Linked DNA regions of Candidatus Puniceispirillum marinum IMCC1322. The protein of the gene in region 1 binds, or shares a complex with, the protein of each later gene. Links are inferred from orthologs where the notes say so. Each region holds a gene or a part of one and is shown on either strand. Other genes may lie near its edges. The genes, in order: SAR116_RS02160 and SAR116_RS05610.

Region 1 (3,315 bases):
ACTTGTCGAGTCAGCCGCCCGTGCGCATGAAGCACATCGAATCGCTTTCTTCCTTGTCGATCTGGCAAGCTCATTTCATTCATTATGGAATGCTGGCCGTGAAAACCCAGAATTACGCTTTATTCTTGATGATAACCAGACTATCACAGCCGCGCGTTTGCAGCTTGTCAAAGCCACAAGTTTAGTTATTGCAACAGGCCTAAATGTGTTATCCATTAAAGCTTTAGACGAAATGTAATGGAGTCGTAATGGCAGTAAAAGGTGACACAAATAGCGAGAAAAAATGGCGCAGTCTTTTGGTGCTGGTGTTCATCACTCTAGCGGCCGGCGTTGTTACCTATTTTTTGATGCCTATTTTTCTGCCAGCCGATCAGAATGACGTCCAGATCATCTCTGCCCCAGATGGCCCCATAAAGGTCAAGCCTGATGATGTTGGTGGAAAAGCCATTAAAAATCAGGATTCGGCGGTTATGAGCATGATTGCCAATAACAGTAAATCTGATGTCGATGTGGAAAATCTGCGTCCTTTGTCCAGTGATCCCGAACTACCCCCCGTGACATTGACAGAAGAAACAAAAGAAGCCGAAGCAGAGCCAGATACGCAAATCGAAACCGACAATGAAACAACAATGGAAGTTGCGGCGGCGAATGTAAAACCATCTGATACAGAGGAAACAAGCCCCCCCTTAACATCAGATAATGAAACAGTATCAAATGAAAGCCCAGAGGCCGAAAAGGCACCAAAATCACTGATACCAAAAGCCAAGCCCGCAGGAAAACCGCAAAAACCTGCCATAACTAGACAGACGAAAACCCCCAAGACCGATGAACCACTTTATCGCGTTCAGCTTGCGGCCTTTCGCAATGACGATAAAGCGGCAGAAGTTGCCAGTCTTTTGACACAAAAGCACAGAACAAGATTAAATGATGTTATTCTGGAAACAACAAAAATCGAAACCAAGGATAATGGGGTTTTCTGGCGCATTGTAACGGAAGCATTGGTTCGCGTTGAAGCTGATAATCTATGCACGTTATTAAAGCGTGCCGGACAAGATTGTATTTTACGCAAAGTTAAAACGGCAGGTCAGTAGATGTCGGAAACAACCTTTGAAGATAAAAATGCAAATGCAGAACCGTTAGAGGAAAACAGTGCCGGGGCAGATCAATTATCACTGTTTGTCAATCTTGACGGTTTTGAAGGCCCAATCGACCTGTTGCTGTCATTATCGCGTGAACAAAAGGTTGATCTAACGCGTATATCGATTTTGCCACTTGCCGAACAATATCTTGAATTCATCAATAACGCCCGCACGCTAGATCTTGAAATTGCTGCTGACTATCTGGTTATGGCGGCGTGGCTGGCATATCTAAAATCGCGGCTTTTACTGCCCGAACCCGAGCCGGAACAACATGAAGAAATTGTTGATATGGCTGATGCCCTAAAATATCAGCTGATGCGGCTTGAATCGATGCAACAAGCATCCAAGCGTCTTATCTCTTTACCCCGACTAGGGCACCAAAGGTTTGTTCGTGGCCAGTCTGAAAGCTTTAGCACGACCACAGAGGCTATCTGGACTGCCAGCCTATACGATCTGCTGGCTTGTTACGGTGATATTCGTTCACAAGGTGAGAGTGAAACCCTGACGATCGCTGCCACCTATCTTTATTCAGTTCAGGAAGCTGCCAAGCGGTTGCGCAATCTGATTGGTCGTAGCCCAGAATGGACAGTATTACAGCAATTTTTGCCACCCGGCCTTGAAAAGCCTATGGATAGACGGTCTGCAACCGCTTCCCATTTTGTTGCGTCGCTTGAGCTGGCACGTGACGGGCTGATAAGACTCCGCCAAGACTCAAACTATGCGCCACTTTATCTTAAATCAAAGGATGTATCGTGACCGACGCAACCACATTAACTGATAATGATCCCAAAACTTGGGCGGCAACGCTGGAAGCACTTGTTTTTGCGTCTGATAAGCCTGTGCGTGTGCGCGATCTGGCCGCGCATATACCTGAGGGCGTTGAAATTGCCGATGTTATGGCGGTTGTTGCCAAACGCTATGATGCAACAAGTGGTATCGAGTTATGCAAAGTTGGTGACGCGTGGGCATTTCGCACAAGACCGGAAATTGCCGAACGCTTAAGTCAGCATAAAGCTGTTGAGCGCCCCTTGTCACGCGCCGCCCTAGAAGTGCTGGCTATTATTGCCTATCATCAGCCGATTACCCGTGCTGAAATCGAGGAAATCAGGGGCATTTCACTATCCAAAGGCACGATGGATATTCTGCTTGAATTGAGCTGGATTAAGCCAAGAGGGCGGCGGCGCACGCCTGGTCGTCCATTAACCTGGGGCACCAGTCCCGGATTTCTCGATCATTTTGGCCTTGGTGATACGTCTGATTTGCCCGGAATGGCGGATCTTAAAGCGGCCGGATTATTGCGTAAGGGACAAGTTCTAGGTCATCTTATGGACAATGGTGATGACGATGCCGAAGATGATGATATTGACAATGATGATCTGCTTGCCGAAGCATGGCTAGATAATGATTTTGCTGAAAATGAAGATGCAGTCGAAGACAAGATAAGCGATGCTGGAGAGCAAGATGCTTGATTTCCGAAATGTCGGTCATGCCTATAATGGCACCCCATCAGTTAGCGATGTAAGCTTTACAGTTGACGAGGGGGAGGTGGTGTCCCTGTTAGGCCCATCTGGGTGTGGCAAGACCACTTTATTGCGTCTAGCAGCCGGACTGGAAACCCCCAGTAAAGGCCAAATCCTATTACAAAATCAGATCGTCTCATCGCCAGACCACAGCCTTCCCCCCGAAAAACGTGGTATTGGCTTCATGTTTCAGGATTACGCATTATTTCCGCATTTATCAGTCATTCAGAATGTTCTGTTTGGGTTGAAAACCCGAGGTAGTGCGGCGATCGCCCGTGCCATGGATACGTTGGCACAAACAGGCATCGAAGACCTGGCTGACGTTTACCCGCATGAATTATCAGGGGGACAGCAACAGCGCGTTGCATTAGCGCGGGCATTGGCACCCAATCCAAAAGTCATATTGCTTGATGAACCCTATGCAGGTCTTGATAGCCGCTTGCGAGAGCGTATTCGTGATCAGATGCTGCATGTGTTGAAAGCAGCCGGGACAGCCGCGCTCATGGTTACGCATGACGCCGAAGAAGCCATGTTTATGTCTGACCGTATCGTTGTGCTTCGGGAAGGCGAGATTGAACAAGCTGGTCGTCCCGTTAATCTATATTGCCAACCCAAAAGTGCCTTTGTGGCAGAGTTCTTTGGTGAGGTGAACAGGC
Region 2 (4,319 bases), 730 kb from region 1 along the record:
TCGCGGCGGCATTTTTCCTCAGGCCTGTTTGGTGCCGCTATCACCGTGGCAAGTCCGTTTGTGGCAAGCATGCAAGCATTGGCAGCTGACGATGATATTATTGCCCATATCAGTGCCCCACGTATTATGGGCAATGCCAAGGCACCGATCAAAGTTGTCGAATATTTCTCGATGACTTGTGGGCATTGTGCCAATTTTCACAATGTCACCTTTCCAAAGGTCAAAAGCGATATGATCGAACGTGGGCTTATTCAGTTTGAAATGCGCCCTTTCCCGCTTGACGGGCTTGCTTTGCGCGGACATGCGCTAGCACGATCATTGCCAGCAACCAGATATTTTCCGATGGTTAAGGCGTTGATGTCACAACATAAACAATGGGTGCGCGCCGAAGATCCATTGGCTGCACTTATGAAAATTGCCCGCCTTGCTGGTATCAGCGGCGCCGAATTCAACAAAATTATGAGTAATCGGGCTTTGCTGGAAAAGCTTGTCGAAATGCGTCAAGCAGCGCTGGATGACTGGAATGTCAGTTCAACGCCAAGTTTTGTTATCAATGATGACAAGCTGTTATCAGGCAATATGAATTATGAAACATTTGCCGAAGAAATAAACGCTTATGGCGCTTAAGTTCCTATAGACATTTGATGAGCGCAAACACGTGATTTTCCGCACCCTGAAAATGGCAGGTTTCAAATCTTTTGCCGAAGTGGCCGAAGTTGAAATCGAATCCGGGTTGACTGGCATTGTCGGGCCGAATGGCTGTGGCAAATCCAATGTCGTCGAGGGTTTGCGCTGGGTAATGGGTGAAAGTTCGGCACGGCAGATGCGTGGCGGCGAAATGGATGATGTGATTTTTGCCGGCACCGACCAGCGGCCAGCCCGTAACCTTGCTGAAATCACCTTGAAGCTGGATAACAGCAAGCGTCGCGCGCCCGCCGAATTCAACAATGACGATGAATTGGAAATCACCCGTAAAATCGAGCGTGGCAAAGGCAGTAGCTATTATGTCAACGCCAAACCAGCCCGCGCTCGTGATGTGCAACTGCTATTTGCCGATACCGCGACAGGCGCACGTTCATCTGGCATTGTCAGTCAGGGACGTATTGGGGCGATTGTGGGGGCGAAACCGGTGGATCGACGTGCCTTGCTGGAAGAAGCGGCCAATATCCGCGGCTTGCATGCCCGCCGTCATGAAGCCGAATTACGTCTGCGGGCTGCCGAAACCAATCTTGAGCGGCTCGATGACGTTATTGCCGGCCTTATCGAACAACGCGATTCATTAAAGAAACAGGCGCGTCAGGCGGCGCGTTACCGTTCGGTTGCCGATCGCATCCGACAAGCCGAAGCACAATTGCTTTTTGCCCGTTGGACAAGCGCCCAGAATGATCTGGCCGGCGCCGAAGCCGATCTAAATCAGGCAAAATTGTTAGTCGCAAGCAGAACCTCAGAGGCAGCCACTATTGCCACAACACGCAGTGAGCTTGCGGCGCAATTGCCCCCACTTCGGAATGCCGAAGCCGCGCGTGCTGCTGAATATCAACGCCTCGCCATCGGCCATGACGAACTTGACCGCGAAGAAGCCCGCCTGAAAGAGGCGCTGCATCAGCTAGACGCCCAGCAGGCACAGATTAACGCCGACATCAATCGTGAAAATGGTTTACGCGAAGACGCCAAGATTGCCATTGAAGCCCTCACCAGCGAAACCGAAACGCTTCAGCAACAGATTGATGACGCCGCGCCGCGCCGTGAAGCCGCGCGCACCGGACTGGAAGCCGCCCGCGCCCATGCAAACACTGCCGAAGTAGCGCTTGCCGATGCTAGCGCTTTATTGAGATCAGCGGCAACATCACGCAATGGCCTGACAACACGGCTAAATGATCTACTTGCCAGACGGCAAAAAGCGACACAAAGTCTTGCCGATCTGTCACTGGACGCGCTTGGGGCTCAAACCAAAGTATCAAGTGCCGGACTTGTTGAGGCCGAGGCCAATTTTGCCAACGCACAAAAAGCGTTGGAAAAAGTCGAAGCCACTCTTGGAGATGCACAGACGCTTGCTGATACGACCAAAGCTGATGAACGTGAAACCGAAGCGCAAATCACCCGCATTCAGGCTGAAATCGACGCGCTTGAATATCTGCTTGCCGATAATGGCGAAAATCAAGATACGCCAATTGTTGATCAACTTTCGGTTAAAGATGATATGGAAACAGCCTTGGCCGCCTATCTGGCTGATGAATTGACCGCCCCAGCCGATACAGGCACGCATAGCTATTGGCGTGATGGCATGGCACATAGCGATCTAACACCGCCTGAAGGTACTTTGCCGCTAGCTGATTTTGTCAGCGGGTCAAATGCACTGAACAGTGCCCTTGCCGGTGTTGGCGTTGTCGAGGATGAAGCCACAGCCGAATCCATACAGTCATCGCTTCGCCCAGGACAGGCGGTTACCACCAAAAGCGGACATCTATGGCGATGGGACGGATTTGTCCGGCATGCCAACCAGAATGACCGAAGTGCCGAACGAATCCGCCAGCGCCGTCGTCTTGAAACGTTGCAGACAGATGCCATAAAACTGGGTAAAGATGCCGAAGCGATGGCCGAAAAAACCGCATCTGCACAGCAGGCTCTCGATACAAACCGCGCGGCTGTTCAACATGCCCGTCAGGCATCTATTGCCAGTGAACAGTCTTTTGGTGAAGCACGCCGTCGTGCCGAATCAGATGCCCTCAAACTATCTGCTGGTAAGGAACGCGCAACCGAACTGGCCGCAAATCTTGATACGCTTATTGCCGATATAAAGGTCTGCGAAACACAACTGGCCGAACTTGGTGACGAAACCATGCTTGCCGATCAAGAGACATCATGCCGCAATATGGCCGAACAGGCCCGACAGACGCTAAACCAAGCGATGCAGGCAGATACACGACTTGAAGAAATTCTGCGCACTGCTGACGAACGATTGACATCATCCAGCACCGAGCAGACCGCATGGCAACGCCGACTTGATGGCGCCGCAAGCCGTGTCGCCGAATTAGAAACACGGTTTGAAAATGGCAAGCAGGAACAGCAACGCCTTGAGCAGATGCCCGCCGATATTGAAAAGCGCCGTCTGGAAATGGGGGATCGGCTGGAAGCTGCCAATACCGCCCGTCAGGAAGCCAGCGACCTGCTGATCAAAGCCGAAACCCAACTTGGCGAGGTCGAAACCGCCCAGCGGATCGCCGAAGGGGCACTTGGCGAAGCCCGGGAAAGCCAAATTCGTGCCGAGGGCGCGCAAGAGCGTGGCAAAGCGCTGTTGCATGATATTAAAGACCGTATTCATGAAAAACTAGACTGCACACCCGATCAGATTGCCGAGATTGCCAATGTAGAATCAGCTGATGCCTTGCCACCAGTGGCCACATTGGATGATAAGGTGCAGCGGCTTTTGCGCGAGCGTGACAATATTGGCCCCGTTAATTTGCGCGCCGAAGTCGAAATGGAAGAAGTCGCCAGTCGCATCGCCAACATGGAAGCGGAAAGTGAAGATTTGCTAGCCGCCATAGCAAAATTACGCGCCGCGATCAGCCAGTTGAACCGTGAAGGCCGTGAACGATTACTGGCCAGTTTTGCCGAAGTGAATGGCCATTTCAAAGAATTATTCAAAAAGCTATTTGGCGGTGGCACTGCCGAATTACAGCTTACCGAAGCCGACGACCCCCTTGAAGCTGGGCTGGAAATTATGGCTAGCCCGCCAGGCAAACGCCTGCAATCACTGTCGTTACTATCTGGCGGCGAACAGGCTTTGACAGCATTAGCCATCATTTTTGCTGTATTTTTGACCAATCCAGCGCCAATTTGTGTGCTTGATGAGGTTGATGCCCCGCTTGACGATTCGAATGTAGCGCGTTTCTGCGACTTGCTTCGTGATATTGTCGGCAAAACCGAGACCCGATTCCTTGTAATCACTCATCACCGTATGACCATGGCCCGTATGGATCGTCTATTCGGAATTACGATGGAACAGCGTGGGCTGTCAAAACTGGTATCTGTCGATCTTCAAGCTGCCGAAAGAATGCGTGATACGGCGGTAGCTTAGCCTGATTTTGGTGTCTGAAAGACTGGTTAAGTTAGCAACTTTTGCACCCCCCACAACACCCCCAGAAGCTGCGTCAATTTTGGCTCTATTGAATGCTTGACAAAAGCCGATGCAGTCCCCTATTTTGAGCGCGTTTTAAGCGTGGCTGAACCATGTGCGTAATTGCATGAATTTGGCTACTCCCAAGCGAAAAGGTGCATTAGACAAACGACAGGAAACCTTCCTTATCCAAGTTGGATAA

What was found.
Region 2: the proteins of SAR116_RS02160 (region 1) and SAR116_RS05610 are in contact, whole or in part, in a crystal structure (PDB 3ZGX), measured with the Bacillus subtilis proteins. The link is inferred for Candidatus Puniceispirillum marinum IMCC1322 from one-to-one orthologs.

The regions. Positions count from the first base shown.
Region 1 is NC_014010.1:444,315-447,629, reverse strand. The notes cover bases 1-2,993. They hold SAR116_RS02160 (segregation and condensation protein A), read left to right. Parts: upstream 1-1,091; coding sequence 1,092-1,895; downstream 1,896-2,993. Other genes in these bases: SAR116_RS02150 (ABC transporter ATP-binding protein), read left to right, coding at 2,601-2,993; scpB (SMC-Scp complex subunit ScpB), read left to right, coding at 1,892-2,608; SAR116_RS02165 (SPOR domain-containing protein), read left to right, coding at 249-1,091; argS (arginine--tRNA ligase), read left to right, coding at 1-238. Also shown: more of SAR116_RS02150, read left to right, coding at 2,994-3,315. UniProt on the Bacillus subtilis protein: Participates in chromosomal partition during cell division. May act via the formation of a condensin-like complex containing Smc and ScpB that pull DNA away from mid-cell into both cell halves.
Region 2 is NC_014010.1:1,174,494-1,178,812, forward strand. What follows is about bases 282-4,278. They hold SAR116_RS05610 (AAA family ATPase), read left to right. Parts: upstream 282-679; coding sequence 680-4,078; downstream 4,079-4,278. Other genes in these bases: SAR116_RS05605 (DsbA family protein), read left to right, coding at 282-627. Outside these bases: more of SAR116_RS05605, read left to right, coding at 1-281. UniProt on the Bacillus subtilis protein: Required for chromosome condensation and partitioning.